Regions from separate parts of the Romboutsia sp. Marseille-P6047 genome, predicted to be linked through region 1. Evidence: predicted binding sites of a transcription regulator. Region 1 holds the regulator's gene; each other region holds the start of a gene.

Region 1 (10,511 bases):
TTTTCTTAAACATATCTTCTATTTTTTGTCCGAATGTCCTCTTTTTTTCATGAACCTCATCACCAGACTCTTTAGCAAGTTCTCTTAAAAGTTCTTTTTGCTTATCTGTTAAGTGCTTTGGAGTTTCAACCACTACTTTAACATATTGGTCACCTCTAGAGCTTCCTCTAAGTTTTTGTATACCTTTTTCTCTTAGTCTAAACACTGTTCCAGTTTGAGTTCCAGCCGGTACATTATATGATACCTTTCCATCTAATGTAGGCACTTCTATTTCTCCACCTAAAGCAACTTGTGAAAATGATACTGGCATTTCTAAGTATACATCATATCCTTCTCTTGTAAATAATGAATGTTTCTTAATATTTACAACTATATAAAGGTCTCCTCTTGGACCACCTTTCGATCCAATTTCACCTTGACCAGAAAGCTTAATCATTTGACCATCATCTATACCAGCAGGTATATCTACTTCGATAGTTTTAACTTTTCTAGTACTTCCTGTTCCATGACATTTATTACATGGTGATTCTATAATTTCTCCCTCTCCATGGCATTCGCTACATGTTCTAGAGCTTGCTATGTTACCAAAAGGAGTTCTTTGAACAGTTCTAACTTCTCCACTACCATTACATGTTGGACAAGTTTTCTTAGATGTACCTGGTTTTGCACCAGATCCATGACATTCATTACACTCTTCACTTCTATTTATCTTTATTGAAACTTTCTTACCAAAAGCAGCTTCTTCAAAATCTATAGTTACATTTTGTCTTATATCAGCTCCACGTTCAGGACCTCTTCTTCTTTGACGGCTTGAGCCACCAAATCCACCTCCGAACATATCTCCAAATATATCTCCGAATATGTCTTCGAATCCTCCAGCTCCCCCTGAGAAGCCTCCAAATCCTTGACCACCAAATCCGCCTTGTCCATTTACACCTTCATGGCCAAATTGATCGTAAGTTCTTCTTTTATTTTCATCTGATAATACTTCATAAGCTTCATTTATTTCTTTAAACTTTTCTTCTGCCTCTTTATTATCAGGGTTTCTATCTGGATGATATTGCATTGCTAGTTTTCTATAAGCTTTTTTTATCTCTTTCTCATCAGCACTCTTACCTACACCCAGTACCTCATAGTAGTCTCTTTTAGTACTCAAGTTTGTCACCACCTTTATCTTACAAAATAATAGCTTGTAGAATATTAAAACTACAAGCTATTATTCTTTATATTTAACAGATTTAACATTCTATTTTATTATATAAAATTACTCTGTTTTTGTAACCTATTTTTCGTCATTTACTTCTGTAAAGTCAGCATCTACAACATTATCATCTTGTGGCCCTTCTTGAGAAGCTCCTTGTGCTTGTTGTTCTTGAGCTGCAGCTTGATACATTTGTTCAGATATTTTTTGGAATCTGTTCATTACTTCATCCATAGCTTTTCTTATTTCTTCAGCTGTAGCATCTTCTCTATCTTTTACAGCTTTTAAATCAGCTATTGCAGCTTCAACATTAGCTTTGTCATCTGCATTTATTTTATCAGCAACTTCATTTAAAGTCTTTTCTGTTTGATATATAGTAGATTCAGCTTGATTTAATGCTTCTATTTTATCTTTCTTTTGCTTATCAGCTTCAGCGTTCATTTCAGCTTCTTTTACTTTTCTTTCTATTTCTTCTTCACTTAAATTAGTTCCTGAAGTTATAGTTACTTTTTGTTCTTTTCCAGTTCCTAAGTCTTTAGCAGTAACATGAACTATACCATTAGCATCTATATCAAAAGTAACTTCTATTTGAGGTATTCCTCTTTGTGCTGGTGGTATATCAGTTAATTGGAATCTACCTAAAGTAGTATTGTCGTAAGCCATACTTCTTTCACCTTGAAGAACATGTATATCAACAGCAGTTTGGTTATCTTGAGCAGTTGAGAATACTTGAGACTTCTTAGTTGGTATAGTTGTATTTCTTTCTATTATTTTAGTAAATACATTACCTAAAGTTTCTATACCTAATGATAATGGAGTTACGTCTAATAATAATAAGTCGTTAACTTCACCAGTTAAAACACCAGCTTGTATAGCAGCACCTGCAGCAACACACTCATCTGGGTTTATACCTTTATGAGGATCTTTTCCTATAAACTTCTTAACAGCTTCTTGAACAGCTGGTATTCTTGTAGATCCACCTACTAATAATACATCATCTATATCAGATGTAGATAATCCTGCATCTTGTAATGCTCTTTTTGTTGGTTCCATAGTTTTTTCAACTAAATGAGAAGTTAATTCATCAAATTTAGCTCTACTTAAATCTATATTTAAATGCTTTGGACCTTCTGCAGTAGCTGTTATAAATGGTAAGTTTATGTTTGAGCTCATTGTTGAAGATAATTCTTTTTTAGCTTTTTCAGCAGCTTCTTTTAATCTTTGAAGAGCCATTTTATCATTTCTTAAATCTACACCTTCAGCTTTTTTGAATTCATCAGCTAAATAATCTATTATAACTTGGTCAAAGTCATCTCCACCTAATCTATTATTACCAGCAGTAGCTAAAACTTCGAAAGTACCATCACCTATTTCAAGTATAGATACGTCAAAAGTACCTCCACCTAAGTCAAATACTAATATTTTCTTTTCTTGATCTAATTTATCCATACCATATGCTAAAGCTGCAGCAGTTGGTTCATTTATTATTCTCTTAACATCAAGACCTGCTATTCTACCAGCATCTTTAGTTGCTTGTCTTTGAGCATCTGTAAAGTAAGCTGGTACTGTTATAACAGCTTCAGTTACAGGTTGACCTAAATAACTTTCAGCATCAGCTTTTAATTTTTGTAATATTATAGCTGATATTTCTTGTGGAGTATATCCTTTACCATCTATGTTAACTTTGTAATCTGTTCCCATATGAGTTTTTATTGATATTACAGTTTTATCTGCATTTGTAACCGCTTGTCTTTTAGCAGGTTCTCCTACTATTCTTTCTCCATCTTTAGTGAAAGCTACTACTGATGGAGTAGTTCTCATACCTTCTGTATTTGCTATTATTTGTGGTTCTCCACCTTCAAGTACTGCAACACAAGAGTTAGTTGTTCCTAAATCTATTCCTATTACTTTTCCCATAATTTATATCCTCCTTAAGTGATTTATTATAATTTAAATTTTTATAAATTTACTTACATTTTACTTAGCAAGAAACTTTAACCATTGTAGGTCTTATTACTTTAGTTCCTAACTTATAACCTTTTTGAAGTACCATTATTACTTTGTTAGCATCTATGCCATCTACACTTTCTTGCATAACTGCTAAATGTAGATTTGGATCAAAGTCAGCATTTTCTGCTTCTATTTCCTCCACACCAAATTTAGCTAATGTATCCTTAAGTTGCTTATGAACTAAGTTTATACCTTCAAATAAATTATCTTCTTTATTATCACAAGCTTCAACAGCTCTTTCCATACTATCTATAACTGGTATAAGTTCAGTTATTATTTTTTCATTAGCGAATAAACCAATTGTTTCTTTCTCTTGATTTGTTCTTCTTATATAATTTGAGTATTCTGCTTGCAACCTTTGATATTTTTCTTTTTCTTTAGTTAATTCTTCTTTCATTTTTTCTTCATCTAACCTCGTATTTATGTCTATTACATTATCATCTTGGCTAGACTCAGTTGATTCTTCAGCACTAACGTCTTGTGTATTAACCTCTTGATTTTCCACTTCTTCGTTTACTAAAGTATCTTTTTCATCTTGTTGAATATTTTTTTCCAAGATACTGCACCCCTCAATTTTTATTTTTTATTATTAATCAGTAAGTTGATATAACTTATTATAGAGTAAATCCTAGAATAATCCATTCTAGTAGGCCCTATAAAGCTTATTCTTCCTACTGAGTTTTCATCAACTTTGTATGTGGTTGTGACAACACTATATTCTTGAGCTTCTGCAACTTCATTATCACTACCAATAATTATATTTGTATTATCTTTTAATATACCTTTAGATTTTGTCATCTTAGTTATATTATCTTTTTCCTCTAGCATATTGAAAAAAGATCTTGCCTTTAATACATCATTAAACTCTGGATAGCTTAATATATTTGTAGCTCCACTTAAAGTCATATAAAGCTCTTCACTTGATAAATTTGAATTCAACGCATTTATAAGTTGATCAATTAAATTAGAGTACTCTCCAATTTCATGTTTTATAAACGCTACAAATCTATCGTCTAAATGAGTTATTGTTTTTCCACCTAGCTTTTTAGTTAAATTATCAGAAATTATATTCAATTTTGTTTGTTCTAAATAAACTTTAGTGGATATAGTTTCTTTCTTTATATCACCTTTGTCTGTTACTACAATTAATAAAATATTATTTTCATTCATACTAACTAATTGTATATGTTTAATAGTGCTATAATTAACTAAGTTTTTTGCAAATCCTATAGTTGTATAGTTTGTAAGCTCAGATAATAACTTTGAAGTTTCATGAATAAGATCTTGTATGTGATTTATATTATCACGAACACATTTTTCAATCATCTTTTTATCTGTGTCACTTAATTCACTAGTTGCCATAAGTGTATCTACATATAATTTATAACCTTTTTCCGTTGGTACTCTACCAGCAGATGTATGAGGTTGGATTAAATATCCTAATTCTTCTAGATCTGCCATTTCATTTCTTATCGTAGCTGCACTTACACCTAAGTTATACTTTTTAGATATAGTTCTTGATCCTACAGCTTCGGCAGTATCTATGTAGTCTTTTATTATTGCTTTAAGGATATTTAACTTTCTTTCATTTAATTCCATCCTTGCACCTCCCTGCTGTTAGCACTCACTAAATCCGAGTGCTAAAAAGATTATATTTAATTTATATCACTATAAAGTTATTTTGTCAACACTTTTACTATTAATTCATAAATTCAATAAATATACTATTAGATATTTCTCGTCCTCTTTGAGTTAATTTCATACTTTCCTCAGTTATAGATATTAATCCTTTTTCACTTAAATCTCTTAATTGACTTTTATAAACTTCTAGAAAATCAATATTAAATTTATTTTTAAAATCATTAAATTTTATTCCGTCATTCATTCTAAGACCCATAAATATTTTCTCTTCTATACTATCTTGTTTACTAAGTATCTCTTTACTTTCTATAGGTTTTTCATTTTTTTCAATCATTTTATGATATTCATTTAAATCACATACGTTTCCATATCTAATATTTTTAATATATCCAGAAGCACCTGGTCCTAATCCTATATAATGTTCACACTTCCAGTAAAGTATATTATGCTCACATTCAAATCCTTCTTTAGCATAATTTGATATTTCGTACTGTTTATATCCTTTTGAATTTAGATAATTTATTGTATATTCATACATATCAATATCAGTATCTTCATCCATAAGTTTAAATTCTTTTCTTTGATGCATGTTGTATAGTTCTGTACCTTCTTCTAATATTAAAGAATATGCAGATATATGAGTCGGATTTAAATGCGTTATCTTTTCTAAACTTTCTTTCCACTCCTCAAATGTCTGATTAGGAAGACAATACATTAAGTCTACATTTATATTTTTAAATCCCTCTTTTAAAGCTTCTTTATAATTTTTCTCAAACTCGTCATAACTATGTATCCTTCCAATATATTTTAAATGATTATTTTGAGTCGCTTGTAAGCCTATACTAAGCCTATTTATCCCACACTCTCTCATTGCTCTAAGTTTATCTACAGTTAACGTTCCAGGATTACACTCTATAGTTATCTCTGCATTATCACTTACCTTAAAATTTTCTTTTATAGATTTAAATATATATTTAATTTCACCTCCATTTAGTATACTTGGAGTTCCTCCGCCTAAAAATATACTTGTTATTTCTTCGCTTACTTCATTTTTATATAATTCCATTTCTTTCCTTAAATCTTCTAAATATGTACTTTTTAGATTCTTATCTAATTTAAATGAGTTAAAATCACAATAGTTACATTTTTTTACACAAAATGGAATATGTATGTACAATCCAAACATTCAAATACCTACCTTAATATCTATTTTTGTAATTTATATTTTACTCTAAGTCATCTTATTTTTACCATATTATAGTTATATAAATTTCTATATAATAAAAAAAGATTAAAATATAAGCCTAAAAACACTTTATATAGAACTTATATTTTAATCTATTTTATTTTACCCATTTTTTTCAATTTAAATATTATTTTCTATTAAAATTTTAATGTTCATTTTTTTTAGACATATAACTATATACTGGAATACCTATTAAAGTTATAATTATTCCTCCTAATGCTATAATCGTAGCAGTAATTAATTGATTAACTATAACGAATAACCCTCCAACTATAGCTATTATTGGTATTAGAGGATATAAAGGAACCTTATATGGTCTATCTAATTCTGGATTATCTTTTCTTAACTTTATAACACCTATAAAAGTAAGTACATAAAATACCCATACTATAAATACAGTTAAATCTGTTAATAAGTTAAACTGTCCAGATAAAGCATATATACAAGCTAATATAGCAACTAGCCAAGTTGAGTTTGTAGGAGAGCCTCCTTTATTTACTTTTGATAATGCTTTACTACCTGGAATTATATTTTGTCTAGCTAAAGTATATGGTATTCTAGGTCCTGTAAGAAGATAACCATTTAGTGTTCCAAATACAGATATTAATATACCTATTGTTATTATCTTTCCTCCAATATCACCAAATAATCTTGTAGCTACCAATGTTGCTGGTGATGTAACTAATGCTAATTCTGATGCATCTGCAACTCTCAAATAGGCTAAATTTATAATTATATATACCGCCATAACCGCAGATAAACCTCCAACTATTGCAGTCGGTAAGTCCTTACCTGGATTTTTCATTTCACCCGCTATAGCCCCTACATTTATCCATCCATCATATGCAAATAAAGTTGCAATAAGTACTTGTCCCATTGCAGTACTTGCATTTACTCCAGGCCCAACTAATGGTGAAAATACACTATTACCTCCATTACCTTTTATAAATCCAAATATTATTATTAATATTAATGGCAATAATTTACCTATTGTTGCTATATTTTGTATAGCACCACCAAAAGAAGATCCTATATTATTTAGAAGAGCTAATAGTATTATTATACCCAAAGCAATAGGAAGAACTATAGACATATTCGTTGCTGAATATCCAAATAACTCTGCACATTGTTGAGCAAATATTACAGCTATAGCTGCTATTGTACCAGGAAAAAATAATACAGTTTGCATCCATCCTGTTAAAAAGCCCCACTTTTTTCCATATATTTCTTCTATATATACCATCATGCCTCCAGTTCTAGGAATAGCTGCTGATACTTCCGCTGCCGTAAGACCAGCCATAATAGTTATAATACCACCTACTATCCAAGCTATTATACCAAGACCTGGAGCACCATTTGTTGTAGTATATATTGCTTGAGGTTTAAAAAACACACCAGAACCTATTACTAGCCCTATTACGGTAGATAATGCGGTTCCCAATCCTAAGGTCTTCTTTAATCCATTACTCATAAGCTGCCTCCTTACCAAATATAATAAAAAATATATTTTTTTACATATTTAGTATTACCAGCTTCTCTTTAATTATTAAATTTAATATATTGGTTACATATCTTAATATCTTATTAAATAAAAAAACAGACACATATTTTTATGTATCTGTTTTTTTATTTTATTTAAATTTAATATTAATCATCTAATTTCAGTACAGACATAAATGCTTTTTGTGGAACTTCTACAGATCCTATTTGTCTCATACGTTTCTTACCTTCTTTTTGTTTTTCAAGAAGCTTTTTCTTACGAGAAATATCTCCTCCATAACACTTAGCAAGAACGTCTTTTCTAAGTGCACTTATAGTCTCTCTTGCAACAACTTTATTTCCAACCGCTGCTTGTATTGGAACAGCAAATTGATGTCTTGGTATTTCATTCTTTAACTTCTCACACATAGCCTTACCTCTTGGATAAGCTCTACTTTCATGAACTATAAAACTTAAAGCATCTACTTGCTCTTTATTTATTAATATATCAAGTTTTACAAGATCTGAAGGAACATATCCTTTTATCTCATAATCTAGAGAGCCATATCCTCTTGTTCTTGATTTTAATGCATCAAAGAAATCATATATAACTTCATTTAACGGAAGATCATAGTGAAGCATAACTCTTTTTTCATCTATATATTCCATATTTAACATTGTTCCACGTCTTTCTTGACATAGCTCCATAACTACACCTACATAATCCTTAGGAACAATGATATCACCTTTTGCAATTGGCTCTTCTATCATTTTTATCTCAGATACTTCTGGTAAGTTTGCTGGATTTTGAACCATTACTATTTCTCCATCAGTCTTAGTAACTCTATATATAACAGAAGGAGCAGTTGTAACTAAGTTCAGATCAAACTCTCTTTCTAATCTTTCTTGTATTATTTCTAAATGTAAAAGACCTAAGAATCCACATCTAAAACCAAATCCTAATGCAGCCGATGTTTCTGACTCAAACTCAAGAGCAGCATCATTAACTTGCATCTTTTCTAATGCATCCCTCACATTTTCATACTTTTCACCTTCACCTGGATATATACCACAATAAACCATTGGAGTAGCTTTCTTATAACCTGGTAATGAATTTTCAGTAGGATTATTTGCATCAGTAATTGTGTCTCCCACATGACAGCTTCTTATATCCTTTATGCTGGCAGCTATATAACCAACATCACCTGCAGCTAATTCATCAAGTTCTCTTTGTCCAGGAGCCATAACACCAACTTCAGTTACCTCGAAAGTTTTATTAGTGTTCATCATCTTAATAGTCATACCTTTTTTAACAGTACCTTCATAAACTCTAACATAAGCTATAACACCTTTATATGCATCATAGTATGAGTCAAATATCAAAGCTTTTAATGGCGCTTCTTTATCTCCTTGAGGAGCTGGTATATTTTTTACTATAGCTTCTAAAACATCTTCTATGTTTAATCCACTTTTTGCAGATATAAGTGGAGCTTCACTAGCATCAAGACCTATTATATCTTCTATCTCTGCCTTTATTTCATCTGGTCTAGCACTTGGTAAATCTATCTTATTTATAACTGGTAATATTTCTAAATCTTGATCTAATGCTAAATAAACATTAGCTAAAGTTTGAGCTTCTACACCTTGTGCTGCATCCACTACTAATAATGCACCTTCACAAGCTGCTAAACTTCTAGATACCTCATAGTTAAAGTCTACGTGACCTGGAGTATCTATAAGATTTAAGAAGTATTCATTTCCATCCTTAGCTTTATAAACTAATCTTATATTTTGTAACTTTATAGTGATTCCTCTTTCTCTTTCAAGATCCATATTATCTAATAACTGATCTTTCATTTCTCTATCACTAACAAGACCTGTTTTCTGTATTAATCTATCAGCTAAGGTAGACTTCCCGTGATCTATATGCGCTATTATACTAAAATTTCTAGTTCTACTTTGTTTATTGTCCACCTTTATTCCTCCTTATTATTAATATCATAGCTTTTATTTTATAATATATCCGCATTTATGTAAATAAAAGAAATAAAATAAGACTTAAGTATCAACTTAAGTCCTATTTTATTTCTTTTATTTACAAATTTTAAAAGTAATATCATTTAAAGCTACTAATTTGATTTTTTATATATATACCTAAACTTTCTAATATCTCTGTACTAGCATCTATAAATGTAGAATTACCTAACATAGTATTAGCATTATCATATACTATAACTAAACATATACTAGTTAAAACTGTCATTGTTGCGATAAATACTAACTTTAGTATAAATCTTTTTCTTTGCTTTTTATATCTTCTCTCTATATTTTTTTCTAAACGACTCATTATAAGCTCCTAAATTTAAAACTTATTTAAAATAGGAATCTAATACATCTGCTATATATTTAACGCTAGCACTCGCTTCTTCTATACTAGTTGCATTACTTCCAACTTCAATTAAGATGCCTTTATCAGCTACATATTGATTAAATCTACCATATGGTTTCTCTACTACTGCTTTAGCTATACCTGGATACTTTTCATTTGCTAAATTAGTAAGATCTGTTGCTGTTTTCATTACTTCATCTATGTTTTCATTTTTCATACCTACTACAAAACAAAACTGAGCTACTTTTTCTCCATTTATAGTAGTTGTGTAATTTTTATTAGACTCTTCATTTACCTCAGCAGATGCATCTCTATGTAGATCTATAGCTATATCCACAGTATTATATTGTGAAAGTAATGTTTTTATTGTACTTAAGCTACTTGAGTACGAGTTGTTGTATGATGGATAGTCATGGTATTTTGTTGTATGAACTACACCCCACCCCTTATTACTCAATTCAGTAGTTAACAAACTACCTACTTGCATTACAGAATTCTCTATATCTTGTGAATGATAATTTCCATCAGGTGAGTTTGAGTAAGTT
Region 2 (10,511 bases), on a different contig from region 1:
GTAGTGAAATTATCGCCAAATGCGGAAGATATAGTTGGTATGGCTAAAGTATGTGAAGAAGAAGGTGCTGATGGAATATCTTTAGTAAATACTTTTAAAGCAATGGCAATTGATATAAATAAAAGGAAGCCTGTTTTTGAAAATGTATATGCAGGATTATCTGGACCTGCTATAAAGCCAATAGCGCTTAGAATGGTTCATGAAGTTTGTAATGCTGTAAATATACCAGTAATGGGAATGGGTGGAATAACAACATGGCAAGATGCTATAGAGTTTATTATGGCAGGAGCAACATGCATACAAGTTGGAACTGCAAACTTTATTAATCCTAAGATAGGACTTGATATAATAGCTGGAATAGAAAGTTATATGGAAAGAGAAGGAATAAAAAATTTAGACGAAATAAGAGGAATATTATAAAAATTAAAATAAATAGACAATAAAAAATTGGAGGAAAGAATTATGAATATAGTTGAAAATAAAGTGGATGTAGTAGAAATATTAAAGAAAAGTGATGCATTATTAGAAGGTCATTTCTTATTATCTTCTGGAAAGCATAGTAATAGATATGTGCAGTGTGCAAAGGTATTAAGATTTCCAAAGTACGCAGAAGAAGTTTTAAGTACAGTTGTTGAGCAAATAAAAGATTTAGATATAGATTTAGTAGTTGGACCAGCTATGGGTGGAGTAATAGTTTCTTATGAATTAGGAAGACAATTAAACAAAGAAACAGTGTTTACTGAAAGAAAAGATGGTGTAATGGAATTAAGAAGAGGATTTGAAGTTAAGCCAGGAGCTAAAATAATAATAGCTGAAGATGTAGTTACAACAGGTAAATCAACTATAGAAACTAAAGAAGCATTAGAAAAATTAGGTGGAGAAGTTATTGGAGTTGCTTGTATAGCAAACAGAACTTCTAAAGATATAGGAATGCCTATATATAGTGCTATAAAGCTTGAAATAGAGGTACATGATTCTGATAAGTGTCCTTTATGTAAAGAAGGAAAGATAGAATTAGTTAAACCAGGAAGTAGAGAATTTAAAGAAATAGGAATGTAATTATTAATAAAATAAAAACCTAATGATATTACTATCATTAGGTTTTTATTTTATTAATAATTTATTCTAATGTTGTTGAATATAACTTTAATTCTCTTAAAAAAATATGGGCTGCTTCAGAAACATTTACATCTTTAGGTAAAATATATGAAAAATTACGTGTGAATGTGTTATCTAATGTTATAGTCGATATTTCATTATTTTCAACTGCGGGGTTAGCTATAAACTTAGAAATTATGCTTATTCCTAATTTATTTTTTATGGATTCTTTAACCGCATAGTTACTTCCTACAACCATGATACTTTTAGGTAGTATTTTATATTTACTTAAAAATAAATCTAGATAGTCTCTAGTACCAGACCCATTTTCTCTAACAATCCATTTTTTATTTTGAAGGCTAGAGAATAAAAAGTTATCTTCTGTTAAATCGGATTCAAAAGGTAATGCTAGGGTTAATTTATCTTTTAAAAAATATCCTTTATTGAAGTTAGAATCATTTAAATTACCTTCTATTAAGCCGATATCTAAAATAAAGTTTCTTATATCAGAACATACAGCAGAAGTATTCTCTGTGAAAATTTCTACATTTATATCAGGATATTTCTCTGAAAAAATAGATAAAAATTTAGGTAAAATATAATCTCCTATTGTAGAACTAGCCCCAATTTTTAAAGTACCTGTAATTGTAGTGGAATTATTACTAATTTCTTTATATGTAACATCCATTAAATTTAGTACTTCCTTAGCTCTCTTATATAAAATATACCCTTTCTCAGTTATGAAAATGTTTTTCTGCTTAACAGATCTATTTATTAAAGTTGTTCCAAAAAAAGTTTCTAAATTTTTTATATGAGTACTTACTGTTGGTTGAGATAGATTTAGATGATTTCCAGCCTTAGTGAAATTTTTAAAATCTACCACAGCGATAAATGTTTTTAATTCTTCAAACAAATTTAACAACTCCTACTGTATTAAATATTTTTATGTTTATATAAAAGTATTGACTATTATAACCACATATAAGTATACACTAATCATAGGAAAAATCAATGGTATATATTAAGTATATTTATTTTACTTATGGTTAATATAATTATATACTATCGAAGAAGGTAAAATTCAAATATAAATAGAAAGGATTAATAATATGTCAAGAGAACATAAAGGATTTACAAAAGCAATAAGTGATATATTACCAGGATTTATAGTTTCATTATTAGTAGCTTTGATAAGTATGTTTCTTGCAAAATTTGTTTCTAATTTAGGAGCTGCATCTATAGCAATATTTCTAGGGATGTTTGTTGGGAATGTATTTTTAAATCAAGATATATTTCAAAAAGGATATAAATTTTCTGAAACTGATTTATTATCGTATTCAATAGTATTATTAGGAGCAACATTAAGTATTAGTACAATTTCAGACATAGGATTTTCAGGAATTTTATTTATAATTTTACAAATGTCAATAACCTTAATAGGAGTTATATATATAGGAAATAAACTAGGTTTTTCAAAAAACTTTTCATATTTAATGGCAAGTGGTAATGCGGTTTGTGGTTCATCTGCTATAGCTGCAACAGCACCTGTAATTGATGCTGATGATAGAGAAAAAGGAATAGCTGTAACTATAGTAAATGTTACTGGAATAGTATTAATGTTCTTACTTCCTCTTTTAACTCAACTTTTATATAAAAATAACATTACGCAAACATCTGGAATGATAGGTGGAATACTACAATCTGTAGGTCAGGTTGTAGCAAGTGGAGCAATGGTAAGTGAACATGTAAAAGATATGTCTATGATATTCAAAATAGTACGTATAATATTTTTAGTAGTAGTTGTATTTGCATTAGGACATTTAAAACATAAGTCTAATAAGGAGATTTTAGAAGAAGAAGTCGATGATATAGAGAGAGGAAAAATAAAAGTACCATGGTATGTAATAGGATTCTTTATAACATGTGCTTTATTCTCTTTACACATAATAAGTCCTCAAGTATCTCTATTAGCTAAGAATATAAGTAATAAACTTGAAATAATAGCATTAGCGGCTATTGGGCTAAGAGTTAATATAAGAGATTTAATTCAACAAGGTAAAGCAGCTACGATATATGCAGTATCTGTAGGTACTTTACAAATTATTTCAGCAATAATATTAATCGCTTTATTAATCAGATAAATAATTATATAAATAAAAAAGATGCTTAAAAAGCATCTTTTTATTTATATAATTATTTATAAAAAGTAATTTAAAAATTATATTCCTAATGTTTCTTTTATTTTACTGCATAGCATGTCAAGATGTTCTGGATTATTTATTAAATCAACTTCATTTATATTTACATATAAAACAGGAGATTGATCGTATTCAGCTATCCATTTTTCATATCTATTATGAAGATTTGACCAATATTCTAAGTCAACAGCTTTTTCCATATCACGTCCTCTAAGATTTATTCTATCTATTATAGTATCTAAAGAACCGTCTAAGTAGATCATTAAATCAGGCTTTTTTAGATATGGAACCATATCATTGAATAAGTCCCTGTAAGTTATATAGTCTCTTTTAGTCATTTTTTTATTATCATATAAGTTTCTAGCAAATATTTCAACATCTTCGTATATACTTCTATCTTGTATATTATTTAGTCCGTTAGTATGAATCTCTTTTTGTTGTTTAAACCTCTGAGCTAAGAAATAAAGTTGAAGATGAAACCCCCACTCCTCTTGATTCTGGTAAAAATCTTCTAAGTATGGATTACCATCAACTTTTTCAAAGTGAGTTTCAAAACCTAGTTTTTCTCCCACTAATTTTGTTAAAGTTGATTTTCCAGCACCTACATTTCCTGCTACAGTTATAAACTTATCTCTACTAGCGGGAGTATTACTTTGGTTTATTAATTTAAACATGTTGCTGTCCTCCTAAAGTTGTCATTGCTTTTGTTACTTTGTCTATTATGAAATTTCTGTCTTTCTCATTATTTAAGAAATCTAAATTAGAATTATCTATTTCTATGATTATAGGTTCTTTTCCCATAAAATTATGTTTTATAGATAGGGGGTTAAAATAATATTTATACTCAGATCTTAACTCATCGATATAATTTCTATCCATTTGTCTTTCAAAACTTCTATCTCTCATAGCAATTCTTTTCATCAACACATCTGTATCAGAATTCAAGTATACGATTATATCTGGTTGAGGTAAATCATTAACAAAAGTATTGTACACTTGTTTATATCTATGAAATTGCATTTTATCAAGTGTTAAACCTGCAAATATAAGATTTTTTATTATATGATAATCACTTACAACACCAATATGGTTGCTTAAAAGCTCTTTTTCTGTGTCTTCTAATTGTTTTACTCTATTAAATAAAAAGAATGCTTCTGTTTGTAAAGCATAACCTTTTATATCTGTATAAAACTTTGATAAAAAAGGATTTTCTTCAACTATTTCTCTTAAAAGAGTATAATTGAAGTGTTCATTAAGGATTGTTGCAAGAGTAGTTTTACCTACTCCAATAGGACCCTCTATAGCAATAAAAATACCTCTATCGTTCATATAAGTTCACCTTCTACTGATTAATGTCTAGTGTATTTTATCAAAAAATTTTAATTAATTCTACTCTAGATTTTTAGAACTAAGTTTGTATATGATAAAAAGATTATTTAAATTAATTGCATAATGGGTAAATTAAGTCTATAAACAAACGTAAAAATAACAAATAAGGAGAAAAAATAATGAATGTATATGAAAAAGAAAACTCAGTTGTATTAGAAGGAATCACAGATTTTGATCCTAAGCATATATTTGAATGTGGTCAATGTTTTAGATGGCATAGACAAGATGATGATTCTTATACAGGTGTAGCAAAAGGAAAAATATTAAATGTAAAAAGAGAAGGAAATATTGTTTATTTAAATAATACTAATTTAGAGGACTTTAATAACATTTGGTTTAATTACTTTGATTTAGAAAGAAATTATACAGAGATAAAAAACACATTGAGAAGTATGGATGAATATTTAGATAAAGCAAGTGATTTTGGATGGGGAATAAGGATACTTCAGCAAGATGGATGGGAAATGCTTATATCATTTATAATTTCGTCAAATAATAGAATACCAATGATTCAAAGAGCAATAGAAAATTTATCAGAGAGATTTGGAGAGTATATAGGGGAGTATAATGGAAAAAAATATTACTCGTTTCCAACTCCTGAACAATTAAATAAGGCATCGCAAGAAGAAATAAGAGCCTGTCAAACTGGATTTAGAGATAAGTATATAAAAAGCACAACTCAAAGAGTTGTTGAGGACAATGATAATGTGGGTGAATATACTAAATTAAGTACGGATGAATGTTTAAAAGAGTTATTGAAATTTAATGGTGTAGGACCTAAAGTCGGTGATTGTATAGCATTATTTGGGATGAGAAAATATGATACATTCCCTGTTGATGTTTGGGTAAAAAGAGTAATGCAAGAATTTTATGTTACAGAAGATATGAGTTTACCAAAAATAAGAGCATATGCTATTGATAAGTTTGGAGATTTAGCTGGGTTCGCACAACAATATCTATTCTACTATGCTAGAGAGTTGGGTATAGGTAGATAGTCTAATAGGGAGGGAATATGGATATTGTACAAGGTTTAATATTAGGATTTTTAATTTTATCCTATATATCAGGGACCATAATATCAATGACAATATTACTTGAAAATAGAGACCCTTCTAAAACTGTAACTTGGCTATTGATATTTATTTTACTACCAGGGATAGGTTTAATTATTTACGCTGTTTTTGGAAGAAATTTAAGGAAAATAAAGATATTTAAAACCCAAGAGTTAGCTAGTAATATGAAGGAAGAGAAACTATTTAAAAATATAGAAGAAATAAATAAATTAATAGAGTTAGAACAAGATACCATTAGCATAAGCAAATTCTTAAAAGATAATGAAGAGGACAACGCACGTCTAAAAATAATAAGTTTATTACTAAATACAGGTATGTTTCCTTTCACTACAAACAATAAAGTAGATATATTTATAGATGGAAATGAAAAGTTTAAAAATCTTTTGGATGATATAAGTAAAGCTAATAATCATATACATTTAGAATACTTTATTATAAAAGATAGTGAAATAGGTCAAAAAATAAAACAACTATTAATAAAAAAAGCTAAAGAAAATGTTAAAGTTAGAATTTTATATGATGATGTAGGGTGTTGGAGATTTTGGTTTCATAGAAAATTTTTTAATGAGATGAAGTCTTATGGTATAGAGATTGTACCATTTTTACCTACTAAGTTTCCTATTATAGGAGGTAAATTAAATTATAGGAACCATAGGAAGATAGCTGTTATAGATGGGAAAATAGGATATACAGGAGGAGTAAACATAGGCGATGAATATATGGGTAAAAACAAAAAGTTTGGATATTGGAGAGATACTCATATTAGAATAGAAGGAACATCTGTATATATGTTGCAAATGACATTTTTAATTGATTGGTATTACAATACAAAAGAAGTTTTATTAGATAAAGAATATTTTCCTAAGTTAAGTGAATGTGGAAATTCTATGATACAAGTTGTAGCAAGTGGTCCAGATAGTGATTGGGAGGCTATACACTATGCATATTTTTTAGGTATATGCCAAGCTAAAAAAAGCATATACATTGAAACACCATATTTTATACCAGATGAAAGTATATTAAGAGCTTTAAAGAGCGCTGCATTAAGTGGAGTAGATGTTAGAATTATATTCCCTAAAATAGTAGATCATAAAATAGTTAATACAGCTTCTTATTCATACTTTGATGACATCCTGAAATCTGGAGGAAAAGTATATTTATATAATAAAGGATTCATTCATTCGAAAGTCATTATTATAGATGATATTATAGCATCTACAGGTTCTGCTAATATGGATCTAAGAAGTTTCATGTTAAATTTTGAGATAAATGCATTTATATATGATCAAACTGTTATTAAATTAATGAAGGATGACTTCTTTGAGGATATGAAAAACAGTGAAGAAATAAATATAGATGAATTTAAAAATAGAAGTATAGTTAAAAAGTCTAAAGAATCTATAGCTAGATTGTTTTCTCCAATATTATAATATTCTAACATTAATGCATTTTAAAGGGGGAATTATGTCTAAAATGGGCGTTTTAAAATACTTAAAAAGAGTTGAAAAATATATGTGATTGGTATATCATAATAATTGTTAGCACTCTTAATTAAAGAGTGATAAAATATAAGTTAATTAATATTTCAATCTACATATAAAAATTCATTAGGAGGTATAAACAATGAAAATAAGACCATTAGCTGACAGAGTTGTAATTAAAAAAGTTGAAGCAGAAGAAAAAACTGCAAGTGGAATAGTTTTACCTGGAGCTGCTAAAGAACAGCCTCAAATAGCAGAAGTTGTTGAAGTTGGTCCAGGAGGAATTGTTGATGGAAAAGAGATAACTATGGAATTAAAAGTTGGAGATAAGGTTATATTCCAAAAATATTCTGGAACTGAAGTTAAATTAGATGGACAAGAATATACAATATTAAGACAAAGCGAAATACTTGCTGTTGTAGAATAATTAATTAGGAGGGGTTAAGATGGCTAAAGAAATTAAATTTGCTCAAGATACAAGAAAAGCTTTAGAAACTGGTGTGAATAAGTTAGCAGATACTGTTAAAGTTACATTAGGACCAAAGGGAAGAAATGTAATACTAGATAAAAAATTTGGTGCACCATTAATAACAAATGATGGTGTTACTATAGCTAAGGAAATAGAGTTAGAAGATAGATTTGAAAATATGGGAGCTCAACTTGTTAAAGAAGTTGCTATAAAAACTAATGATGTAGCAGGAGATGGTACTACTACTGCTACAGTTTTAGCTCAAGCTATTATAAGAGAAGGTTTAAAAAATGTAACTGCAGGAGCTAATCCAATACTTATAAGAAAAGGTATACAAAAAGCTGTTGAAGTTGCAGTTGAAGAATTAAAATCTCAATCAAGAACTATAGAAACAAAAGAGTCTATATCTCAAATAGCTTCTATATCGGCAGGAGATGAAGAGGTTGGGAAATTAATAGCTGAAGCTATGGAAATAGTAGGAAGAGATGGTGTTATAACTGTTGAAGAATCTAAAACTATGCATACTGAATTAGATACAGTTGAAGGTATGCAATTTGATAGAGGATTTGTGTCTGCGTATATGGTAACAGATGTAGATAAGATGGAAGCAGTATTAAATGACCCATACATATTAATAACAGACAAGAAAATATCTAATATACAAGAAATATTACCAGTTCTTGAGCAAATAGTTCAACAAGGTAGAAAGTTATTAATAATAGCTGAAGATGTTGAAGGTGAAGCATTATCTACATTAGTAGTTAACAAATTAAGAGGAACATTTGAAGTTGTTGCAGTTAAAGCTCCAGGGTTTGGAGATAGAAGAAAACAAATGTTAGAAGATATAGCTATACTTACTGGAGGAACAGTAATATCTGAAGAATTAGGATATGAATTAAAAGAAGCGGATTTATCATTATTAGGTAGAGCATCTTCTGTTAAAGTTAATAAGGAAACTACTACAATAGTAGGTGGAGTTGGAGAAAAAGTAGATATAGAAAATAGAGTTAGTCAAATAAAACATCAAATATCAGAAACTACTTCTGAATTTGATAAAGAGAAATTAATGGAAAGATTAGCTAAACTTTCTGGTGGAGTAGCTGTAGTTAAAGTTGGGGCTACAACAGAAGTTGAAATGAAAGAGAAAAAGCTAAGAATAGAAGATGCACTAAATGCAACTAGAGCTGGTGTTGAAGAAGGTATGGTAGCTGGTGGAGGTACTGCATTGGTAAGCGTAATACCAGTTGTGGAAAAACTAATAGAAAACTTAGATGGTGAAGCTAAAATAGGTGCTCAAATAGTAAGAAGGGCACTAGAAGAGCCATTAAGACAAATTGCAATTAATGCAGGACTTGAAGGTGCAGTTATAATACAGAATGTAATGACTTCTGAACCTGAAGTTGGTTTTGATGCACTAAATGAACAATATGTAAATATGATAGAAGCAGGTATAGTTGACCCAACTAAGGTTACTAGAAGTGCTTTACAAAATGCAGCATCTATAGCAGGAGTATTTTTAACAACAGAGGCTGCTGTTGCTGATATACCAGGAGAAGAACAACCTCCAATGGGTGGCGGAATGCCAGGGATGATGTAATTAAAGTTTAAATAAAAACGTCATGAAGATATTAAATTTAATGTCTTCATGACGTTTTTTATTGCATTTTATAAGGATAATAATGGAAAACACATAAGTTGATAAGTTATAATTAATACATAGTGTAAATTAAAATATAAATTAAGGGGAGTATAATATGGATATAAGAGAATTATTAAGTGGGGTTAAAAATGGTTCGGTTAATATTGATGAAGCCTTAAAGTCCCTTAAAGATTTACCATATGAGGATATAGGGTACGCTAATATAGACCATCATAGAAAAATAAGGACAGGGTATCCTGAAGTTATTTATTGTGAAGGAAAAAATGATGATCAAATTATTGGGATAATAGAAAGAATGACACAAAAAAACAGTAATATACTTGGTACAAGGTGTAGAAAAGAAACTTATAACAAAGTAAAACAAATTTACCCTAATGCAGAATATGAAGATATTTCGAAAATTTTAAAAATACAAAATCATGATATAGAAAATAACGGGAAGGGCAAGATTGTTGTGATTACAGGAGGAACATCAGATATACCAGTAGCAGATGAAGCTTATTATACAGCTAAATTTTTAGGTAATACTGTAGAGAGAATATATGATGTAGGAGTTGCAGGAATACATAGGTTATTAAGTAAAAAGCATATAATTGAAAGTGCGAGGGTAATAATAGCTGTTGCAGGTATGGAGGGAGCATTGCCGAGTGTTGTAGGAGGACTTGTAGATGTACCGATAATAGCTGTACCAACATCTGTAGGATATGGAGCTAATTTTGGAGGATTATCATCGCTTTTAACAATGTTAAACAGTTGTGCATCTGGGATATCAGTTGTTAATATAGATAATGGATTTGGAGCAGGTTATCTAGCTTCAATGATTAATAAGCTAAAGTAGGTTAATGGGGGTAAGATATGGATCAAAGGATAATTTATTTTGATATTGTAAATGGAATATCAGGGGATATGACTTTAGCAACTCTTTTAAACTTAGGAGTTTCGAAGGAAATATTTTTAGAAGAACTGAGTAAGTTGAATTTAAATAACGAATTTGAAATAAAAATAATATCTAAGATTGAAAATGGAATAAAAGGGACAAATGTAGATGTAATAATAAAAGAGCAAAACGTTCATAGACATTTAGTAGATATATATAATATAATTGATCAAAGTTATTTAAATGAAAATGTAAAAAGTATGGCT
Region 3 (10,511 bases), on a different contig from region 1:
TACTATACTAGGATTGATACAAGTATTCTTTGCCTTAGGATTCGCTATAGGTTCGCCTATATTCGGAATAATTCTAGATAGATTTGGTTGGAATGCAGGTTGGATATCTACCATAGTTTATGCAATAATCGCTTATATCGGTTTAATAAGTGCATGCTCAACTATATTAAGAGTAAACAAAGAAAATAATGTGACTGAAACAAAAAGAATATCTTAATAATATAAAAAATGCTGTTAATAAACCAAATATAAAGTTAGGTTTATTAACAGCATTTTGATTTCCTATATAATTATTACTATAAAGAAATTACAATACTCATTAACTTATTACTTCTCTGTATAAATTCTTCTAATTCTTCTGGTTTTAATTCCTTATTTGATAATAATGCTAAGTCTATTATTTGATTACATATTAAATCTATACTTTCTTTCTTATCTTCATTGCCTTTTAATGATAATATCTTTTGTATTATAGGATTCTTTTCATTTATAACAAGAGTTTTTTCTTCTTGGAGATTCATACCTAAATCCATACCTACAAACCTAGATTGCATTTCCATCATTCTTCTGGTATGTTCTGATACCAATACTATAGCTGGTATTTCTTCATTTTTTAAGCTTTCAACAGAGTAATTTTTTATTTTATTTTCAGATATACTCTTAAATATATCTTTTAATATATTTTTATCTTCTTCTTTCATATTAGATTCGTCTTTATTTTTTAATACTTCAGATATATCTGAGTCTATTCTATTAAAGCTAGTGCCTGCTTCTTTATACTCCATAAAAGAAATAAAATGGTTATCTATACTGGAATCCAACACAACTGCGTTTAATCCATATTCTTTGAACAATTTTATATATTGAGATTGTTGCTTCTGATCACTTATATAAAATACTTTATTTTCATGACTTTCTTTTGAAGATTCCTTATAATCATTTAATGTCATGTAATTTCCTTCTATATCTTTAAATAAGATATAATCTTTTATCTTTTCATAGAAAGATTCATCCTTTAAACATCCAAATTTTATAAATACTTGTATATCATCCCAGAACTTATTATATTCATCCCTTTCATTTTTAAATAGAGATTTTAGTTTATCAGCCACCTTCTTAACTATATGTTTAGATATCTTAGTAACATCTCTATCATTTTGTAAGAAACTTCTAGATACATTTAAAGGTAAGTCTGGACAATCTATTACACCTTTAAGTAATAATAAAAACTCTGGTATAACTTCTTTTATATTATCTGCTACAAATACTTGATTATTATAAAGTTTTACTTTTCCTTCAACTAATTCAAATTCATTATTTAATTTAGGGAAATACAGTATCCCCTTTAAGTTGAATGGATAATCCACATTTAAATGTATCCAAAATAAGGGCTCTTCAAAAGAATTAAATACCTTTCTGTAAAATTCTTTATACTCTTCATCTGTACAATCCTTAGGTGATTTTAACCATAGAGGATTAATATCATTTAAAGGTTTTTTTTCAAATTCATCATTACTTCCCTCATCATTTTTATCATCAGAAGCTTCTAAATAAATTTCAACAGGTAAGAATGAACAATATTTTTCTATAATTTCTCTTACTTCATATTCATTTAAAAACTCTTTACTATCATCATCTAAATATAGAGTTATACTTGTTCCTCTTTCTGTTCTAGTATCAGATTTAGATATTTCATACTCAAGCCCATCTTCTGATACCCATCTAACCGGTTGTGCATTTTCTATATAAGACATTGTATCTATTTGTACTTTTTTAGATACCATGAACGAAGAATAAAATCCTAGTCCAAAATGGCCTATTATATCATTAGATTCTTCTATCTTATCCTTATACTTATTAAAGAAATCTTCTGCACCAGAGAATGCAACTTGATTTATATATTTTTCAACCTCTTCAGCTGTCATACCTATACCATTATCAGTAAAACATAAAGTTCCATCGTTTTGATTTATTGATACGGTTATCTTGTATTTGCTATCCCCATTATCATTAGCTTCTCCTAGTGAAACTAACCTCTTATATTTATTTACTGCATCACATCCATTACTTATAAGTTCCCTTATGAATATATCCTTATCAGAGTATAACCATTTTTTTATTATAGGGAAAATATTTTCTGTATGTATTGAAATACTACCTTTTTGTACTGACACTAGTACCCCTCCTTTTAATAATGTCATTTTATTTATAAAATTAAAAATTTATAGTCTATCTATAGTTAAAGATAAAATATATAAACTATACTTAATTTATATATTCTATCCTTAACTCTGATATCCTATAAATTTTCTAACTATACTTTAAATTTTAAATCCAATCTATTATATTAATCTATAGATATATATTTTTTAGGTTCATTTTGTTTTATATTTAATTTTGGAACTATTAGTTGTAAAATTCCATTATTGTAACCAGCTTTTATATCTTCTTCTTTTACACTGTCCCCAACATAAAAACTACGAGAACATTGTCCTGTATATCTTTCTCTATGAATATAGTTTCTTTCTGCATTATTTTCCTCATTAGATTCACTCTTAAATGCACTAACTATTAAATACCCATTGTCTAAAGATATTTTTATATCTTCTTTTTTAAATCCTGGTAAGTCCATGTCTATAATGTAATTATCACCTTGCTCCTGAATATCAGTTTTCATCATTTTTTGATAATTAACTGGTTTAAAAAACTCATTTTCAAATAACTCATCAAAAAAACTATCATTAAATAAATTTCCTATATTTCTTCTAGGTACTAATTTCATATATATCACCTTCCTTACAATTATTATTATACTCTTTTTATTAGCACTGTCAACCGATGAGTGCTAATAAATTATATAAAACTTTTATTTTATATATAATTCTTTTTTAAATAAAAAAATAAGGAATGCCATTTTGCACTCCTTATTTTTTTTATTTAAAGTATTTCACACCTGATTCAAATATCATTTGGTCTTTTTCACCTAATATATTCTTACATACTTGATTTCCAATTCTCTCAGAGTGACCCATTTTACCTAATATTCTTCCATCTACACTAGTTATACCTTCAACTCCATAGAAAGATCCATTTGGATTAAAATCTATATCATAAGTTGCATTTCCATTAAAGTCTACATATTGAGTGGCTATTTGTCCATTTTCTATTAAAGTTCTCATAGTTTCTTCATTAGCAACAAATTTACCTTCTCCATGAGATATAGGTATACTATGTATATCACCTACAGATGTATTAGCTAGCCAAGGTGACTTATTAGAAGCTATTCTAGTTTGAACCATCTTAGCTTGATGTCTTCCTATATTATTATAAGTAAGTGTTGGTGCATCGACACTTGGCTTTCTTATTTCACCATATGGCACTAATCCAAGCTTTATAAGAGCCTGGAATCCATTACAAATACCTAGCATTAACCCATCTTGCTTAGTTAAAAATTCATTTACAGCTTCTGCTACCCTTTCATTTCTAAATACTGTAGCTATAAATTTAGCAGAACCATCAGGTTCATCTCCTGCACTAAATCCTCCTGGTAGCATAATCATTTGTGAAGATTTTATTTCTTTAACTATTGTATCTATAGATTCTTCTATATCTTTATAAGTTAAGTTTTTAAATACTTTTATACTTACATTAGCTCCTGCTTTTTCAAATGCTTTAGATAAATCATACTCGCAGTTTGTTCCAGGGAATGTTGGTATAAATACCTTAGGAGATACAATACTTATAGATGATTTTTTAGCTTCTCCACCTGATACAAAGTTTATAGTTTCTATCTTATCTTTAATTTCTATAGATTTAGTTGGGAATATTGGCTCTAAAGTATCACAATGCGCTTTATATAGTTCGTCTAATAATATGTCTTCATCTGCTATAACTATACTTTCTTTTTCAATTGTATTACCTAATACTATATAGTTATATCCATCTAGTATACTTAAATCATTACTAGCTAGTTCAAGAACTATATTTCCATAACTTGCTTCAAATAGTTTATCCGTTTCTTCATATAAATTACTAGATTCTTCATTAAATTTAAATCCTATTTTATTGCCAAATGCCATCTTACTTATAGCTTCACCTACGCCTGCAAATCCTAATGCATATGTTGATAAAACCTGTTTTTTGTGTATAAGTTCTCTTAATTTCTCTAGATTTTTCTTTAATTCATCAAAGTTAACAACTCCATTTTCTAATCTTTCTGTGCATAACATTACAACTTTTGAATTAGCCTTCTTAAATTCTGGGGATACTACTACTTTTGCATCTACAGTATCCACAGCAAAAGAAACTAACGTTGGAGGAACCTCTATATCTTTAAATGTTCCTGACATACTATCTTTACCACCTATTGCAGGTATTTCAAGTTTATTTTGAGCATAGAATGCACCAAGTAAAGCAGAGAATGGTTTACCCCACTTAGTTGGATTATCCCCAAGCTTTTCAAAATACTCTTGTAAAGTAAGTCTTGTTGTTTTATAATTACCCCCAATAGCAACAAGTTTACACACAGATTCAACAACTGCATATAACGCTCCATGGAATGGACTCCATTTACCTATCTTAGGATTATATCCATATGTCATTATTGTAGAGGTATTCGTCTCCCCTTTAAGTACAGGAATTTTCGCAACCATCCCTTGAGCTGGAGTACTTTGGTACCTACCACCAAACGGCATAAGTACAGTATTGCTTCCTATTGTATTATCAAACTTTTCTACTAATCCTTTTTGTGAGCAAACATTTAAATCTGATAATGTTTCTATAAATTTATCTTTTAATGAAACTTCTTTAGCTAGAGCTATATCTGATAAACCTTCTGAAAATATACAAACTCCATCAGTCGATGAGTATTCACTATCATTTTTATATGAACTTGAATTAAAAAAAGTTTTCTCTTCATTTACTTTACTAACATGAACCTTAGTAGTTTGTTTCACACCATTTGTATCTAAGAATTCTCTATTAATATCTACTATAGCCTTTTTATTCCAAAACATTCTTAAATAACCTGTATCTGTTACTGTAGCAACATGAGTAGCTTCTAAATTTTCTTCTTTAGCTAAAGCTATAAATTTATCTTTATTTTCTTTATTTATAGCAACCGCCATACGTTCTTGAGATTCTGATATTGCAAGTTCAGTTCCATCAAGTCCATCATACTTTTTAGGAACTAAATCTAAGTTTATATCTAAACTATCTGCTATTTCACCTATAGCAACACAAACTCCACCCGCTCCAAAGTCATTACATCTTTTTATCATTTGTGCAACTTCTTTATTTCTAAAGAATCTTTGTATTTTTCTTTCATTAGGAGCATCACCTTTTTGAACTTCAGCACTACAATTAAGTATTGATTCTTCACTATGTTCTTTAGATGAACCAGTAGCTCCTCCACATCCATCTCTTCCTGTTTTTCCACCAAGAAGTATTATTACATCTCCTGATATTGGTCTTTCTCTAACTACATTTTCTTTAGGTACTGCTGCTATAACCGCACCTATTTCCATTCTCTTTGCTACGAAATCTTCATCATATACTTCAGCAACTTGACCTGTGGTTAATCCTATTTGGTTACCATATGAACTATATCCATGAGCTGCTTCAGTAGTTATTTTCCTTTGCATTAATTTGCCTGATAATGTATCTTCTAAAGACGTTCTAGGATCGGCACTTCCAGTTACACGCATAGCTTGATATACATAACTTCTTCCTGATAATGGATCCCTTATAGCTCCACCTAAACAAGTAGCAGCTCCACCAAATGGTTCAATTTCAGTTGGATGATTGTGAGTTTCATTTTTAAACATTACTAAATACTTTTCAATCTTACCTTCTATTTCAACATCAACATTTATACTACATGCATTTATTTCTTCACTTACATCTAAATCTTCTAACTTACCATCTTTTCTTAATTCTTTCATAGCTATTGTTGCTATATCCATTAAGCATATATCTTTTTTTCTATCTATATATACTTTTTCTCTTGAATTAATATACATTTCATAAGCTTCTTTAACTATATCTGTATATTTACCTTCTTCTATTTGAACATCTTCTATTTCCGTCATAAAAGTAGTATGCCTACAATGATCCGACCAATAAGTATCTAATACTTTTATTTCTGTTATAGTTGGATTTCTCTTTTCCGTGTCTTTAAAATATTTTTGGATATGTTCTAAATCAAGTATTGTCATAGCAAGACCTCTTCCCTCTAAGAAATCTTGTAACCCTTCATAACTTAAATCTATAAATCCATTTAATATTTCTACTGAAGTAGGTATTTCGGTTTCCTTTTTTAATGTTTCTGGTTTATTTAAACTAGCTTCTCTACTATCTACAGGATTTATACAATATCTTTTTATTTTATTAAATTGCTCATCTGTTATATTACCACTTAGTATATAAACCTTAGCTGTATTTATAATAGGTCTAACTCCATTATTAACTACTTGTATACATTGTGATGCCCAGTCACCTCTTTGATCATACTGTCCTGGTAAATATTCTATTGCAAATATTCTTTTATCATATTTATTTAAATTCGATATTTCTTCATGATAAATTACATCTAAATTGGGCTCAGAAAATATACTTATTACCGCATTACTGTAAGCTTCGCCAGATATACCTTCTATATCGTATCTATTTAATACTCTTATATCTTCTATAGTATCTATATGTAAATTTTCTACTAAATCTTTCTTTAAAGCTTTAGCTTCAAGGTCAAAGCCTTGTCTTTTCTCAACTAATATTCTTTTGACATTTTCAGTATTTAACATGCCTTTCCCCCCATATTTTTAGAAAATTCTAAACTCCTATATCAGTTCTATAATGCATACCTTCAAAGCTTATTTTCTTAATGTTTTCATATACCTTTTCTGCTGCATCCTTTACTGAAGCTGCTTTTGCTGTTAATCCAATTACTCTTCCACCATTTGTAAGCAAGTTTCCATTATCCATCTTAGTTCCACTATGGAAAACAACTATATCTTTATCTAGATTCTCAAGTCCAGTTATTATCTTTCCTTTTTCATAAGAATCAGGGTACCCTATAGATGTAAGCATTACACAAACTGATTCTTCATCTTTATAATTTATTTCTATATCACTTAGTTTATTGTCTATTATTGCATTCATTATTTTATTTAAATCCGTATCTAATCTAAATAAAATCGATTGAGTTTCAGGATCCCCAAATCTAGTATTATATTCTAATACTTTGGGTCCATCTTCTGTAATCATTAAACCTACAAATAATATTCCTTTGTAATTTAATTTATCTTTTTTAAATCCCTCTAATGTAGCATCTAATACATTTGTTTTTATGCTTTTGGCTAATTCATCTGTATACACTTCACTTGGAGAAAAAGTTCCCATACCTCCTGTATTAGGTCCTTCTTCATTGTCATATACTTTCTTATGGTCTTTTGCACTTACCATAGGAACTATAATATTGTTATCTACAAATGCTAATATAGATGTTTCTATTCCACTTAGAAACTCTTCTATAACTATTTTATTTCCTGCATCTCCAAATTTCTTATTTGTCATCATTTCTTTTAATGTATATATTGCATCTTCTCTATTTGTCGGTATTACTACACCTTTTCCTGCAGCTAAACCATCAGCTTTTATTACTACTGGATATCCAAAGTTGTCTACTTCACTTATAGCTTCATCTAAGTTCGTATATTCTTTGTACTTTGCAGTAGGTATGTTATGTCTTATCATAAAGTCTTTAGAGAAAGCCTTACTACCTTCTAATCTAGCACAACTTTTATTTGGTCCAAAAATTCTTAAATTTTCTTTCTCAAATTCATCAACTATCCCCTTAACAAGTGGAACCTCAGGCCCCACTATTGTTAAGTCTATTTTATTTTCTTTTGCAAAACTTACCAGTTCATCTATATCACTATCACCAATACTTATGCACTTTGCTACACTTTCAATTCCAGCGTTTCCTGGTGCACAAAATATTACTTCTACGTTTTCTTCTTTACTTAATTTCCAACAGATGGCATGCTCTCTACCGCCACCACCAATAACTAATACCTTCATAAAATTTACCCCCTAGTGTTTGAAATGTCTTACTCCTGTAAACACCATTGTCATTTCATATTTATTACAAGCATCTATAGAATCTTGGTCTTTCATTGAACCACCTGGTTGAACAACTGCTTTTATTCCATATTCATTTGCTAATGTTACACAATCATCAAATGGGAAGAATGCATCTGAAGCAAGTATAGCTCCATTAAAGTCTTTATCACGGTTGTTTTCTAAGGCATTTTTTAAAGCCCATATTCTTGAAGTTTGACCACATCCTAAAGCTAATGTTTTACCATCTTTAACTATAGCTATAGCATTTGATTTCATATTTTTAACAACCTTCATACCAAATTCCATATCTTCTAACTGTTCTTTAGTTGGTTCAACTACCGTTACAGTTTCATATTTATCTGCTAAGGAATTATTTTTATCTTGTATTAATAATTTTCCATCTAAGTATTTCATTTCATATGGCTGTAAACTAGTTTCTATCTTAGATAATTTTAAAACTCTTAAGTTCTTCTTTTTCTTAAGTATTTCTAAAGCTTGTGGTGTAAAATCATAAGCTGCTACTATTTCTAAGAATATTTCACTTAACTTTTTAGCTGTAACTTCATCTACTGTAGAAGTTATTCCAACTATTCCACCAAATATTGAAACTGTATCAGCTTCATAACACTTTGTATATGCTTCTAAAGAGTTCTGTCCTAAACCAACGCCACATGGATTAGTATGTTTTATAGCTACTGAAACTACTTCATCATTATCTTTAAATTCTCTCATTACTTCTAAACAACCATGTAAGTCATTTATATTATTGAAAGAAAGTTCTTTTCCATTTAATTGTTCATAATTTAATATTGGATTTTTAGCGTTTGGCTGTGAGTATAGTACTCCATTTTGATGTGGATTTTCTCCATATCTTAATGTTTGTTCTTTTTGAAATGTTAAATTTAATACTTCAGGATAACTATCTTTAACTTCGCCTGCAAAATAGCTTGATATAAGTGCATCATACCTAGCTGTAGTTGAGAATGCTTTATATGATAATCTTTTTCTATCTTCTAAAGTTAAATTATCATTTTTTAACTTTTCAATTACTATATCATAATCATTTATATCTACTATAACTGTTACATCTTTATAATTTTTAGCAGCAGAACGTATCATAGATGGTCCACCGATATCTATGTTTTCTATCATTTCTTCATGAGATTTTCCTGCCTTTAAAGTACCTTCAAAATCATATAAATTTACTACTACTAAATCTATAGATCCTATTTTATGCTCTTTCACAGTTTTTACATGATTTTTATCATCTCTTTTATAAAGTATTCCTCCATGTATGTGTGGATTTAAAGTCTTAACTCTTCCATCTAACATTTCTGGAAATTTAGTAACTTCATCTATTTGAATAGCTTTAACTCCGTTTTTTTCTAACATCTTAAATGTATTTCCTGTAGATATAACTTCATATCCAAGATTATTTAGTTCCTTTGCAAATTCAACTACTCTAGTTTTGTCTGTTACACTTATCAATGCTCTTTTACTCATTTATAAACACTCTCCTACCCTGAATACTTAATTTATTTTCACAAAAAAGACTAATACTCTTCTTTAATATCTTATGTTCTACGTGCAGCACTCTTTTAGCTAAAGAGTCTACATCATCATCATCTCTTACATCTACAGTTTCTTGCATAATTATTGGGCCTGTATCTGCTCCTTCATCAACAAAGTGCACTGTTGCTCCAGTTACTTTAACACCATAATCAAGCACACCTTGATGAACTTTTTGTCCATAGTATCCTTTACCACAAAATGAAGGTATTAACGATGGATGTATATTTATCATTTTGTTTTTAAATTCATTTACAAATTTGGGACTTATTATCTTTAAATATCCAGCTAAAACTACTAAGTCTATATTACGATCTTTTAAAGTTTCGATTATTTTATCTTCATCAGTTTCAAAAATTGCTTCTATATTATTTTGTCTTGCTCTTTCTAAGCCATAGGCATTCTCTTTATTTGATATAACTACTTTAACTTTTCCATTTATATTTCTAGCCAAAGTTTCATTTATTATAACTTGTAAATTAGTTCCTCCACCCGAAACTAAAACACCTATATTTAGCATAACTTGACTCCTTCATGAGTATCTACCACTTTACCTATAATATAGGCCTTTTCTTCAGTAGTATTTATGTATTCAGTTATTTCTTTTGATTTCCTATCATCAACTATTAATACTAATCCTACCCCCATATTAAAGCTCTTATGTAGCTCTATTTCATCTATAGAATTGAAGTTTTCTATCATCTTAAATATTGCTGGTTTTTCCCAAGAATTCTTTTGTATATCTATACCTAACCCTTTTGGTATAACTCTAGTTATATTTTCTATAACTCCACCACCAGTAATATGTGCTATTGCTTTTA

The links. The regulator HrcA, encoded in region 1, represses chaperone genes, less so after heat shock. The targets are predictions, from matches to a motif close to TTAGCACTCNNNNNNNNNGAGTGCTAA.
Region 2: a site for HrcA is predicted at 7,297-7,323, ahead of EIH23_RS11575 (co-chaperone GroES). Genes of this name have one in related genera too.
Region 3: a site for HrcA is predicted at 2,823-2,849, ahead of EIH23_RS11665 (Hsp20/alpha crystallin family protein). Genes of this name have one in related genera too.

The regions. Positions count from the first base shown of each region.
Region 1 covers NZ_UWOT01000022.1:17,603-28,113, reverse strand. The annotation lists gene dnaJ (molecular chaperone DnaJ) at 1-1,156, opposite strand, end outside; gene dnaK (molecular chaperone DnaK) at 1,283-3,118, opposite strand; gene grpE (nucleotide exchange factor GrpE) at 3,183-3,767, opposite strand; gene hrcA (heat-inducible transcriptional repressor HrcA) at 3,788-4,810, opposite strand; gene hemW (radical SAM family heme chaperone HemW) at 4,911-6,038, opposite strand; gene EIH23_RS15370 (APC family permease) at 6,244-7,569, opposite strand; gene lepA (translation elongation factor 4) at 7,746-9,551, opposite strand; gene EIH23_RS15360 (hypothetical protein) at 9,694-9,924, opposite strand; gene spoIIP (stage II sporulation protein P) at 9,947-10,511, opposite strand, start outside.
Region 2 covers NZ_UWOT01000011.1:44,209-54,719, forward strand. The annotation lists gene EIH23_RS11535 (dihydroorotate dehydrogenase) at 1-420, shown strand, start outside; gene pyrE (orotate phosphoribosyltransferase) at 463-1,059, shown strand; gene EIH23_RS11545 (LysR substrate-binding domain-containing protein) at 1,121-2,011, opposite strand; gene EIH23_RS11550 (YeiH family protein) at 2,208-3,239, shown strand; gene EIH23_RS11555 (deoxynucleoside kinase) at 3,317-3,970, opposite strand; gene EIH23_RS11560 (deoxynucleoside kinase) at 3,963-4,625, opposite strand; gene EIH23_RS11565 (DNA-3-methyladenine glycosylase family protein) at 4,805-5,680, shown strand; gene cls (cardiolipin synthase) at 5,698-7,188, shown strand; gene EIH23_RS11575 (co-chaperone GroES) at 7,382-7,666, shown strand; gene groL (chaperonin GroEL) at 7,686-9,305, shown strand; gene larB (nickel pincer cofactor biosynthesis protein LarB) at 9,463-10,206, shown strand; partial or broken gene larC (nickel pincer cofactor biosynthesis protein LarC) at 10,275-10,511, shown strand, end outside.
Region 3 covers NZ_UWOT01000011.1:67,098-77,608, reverse strand. The annotation lists gene EIH23_RS11675 (conjugated bile salt MFS transporter) at 1-217, shown strand, start outside; gene htpG (molecular chaperone HtpG) at 297-2,201, opposite strand; gene EIH23_RS11665 (Hsp20/alpha crystallin family protein) at 2,348-2,782, opposite strand; gene EIH23_RS11660 (phosphoribosylformylglycinamidine synthase) at 2,934-6,800, opposite strand; gene purD (phosphoribosylamine--glycine ligase) at 6,829-8,079, opposite strand; gene purH (bifunctional phosphoribosylaminoimidazolecarboxamide formyltransferase/IMP cyclohydrolase) at 8,092-9,624, opposite strand; gene purN (phosphoribosylglycinamide formyltransferase) at 9,617-10,210, opposite strand; gene purM (phosphoribosylformylglycinamidine cyclo-ligase) at 10,204-10,511, opposite strand, start outside.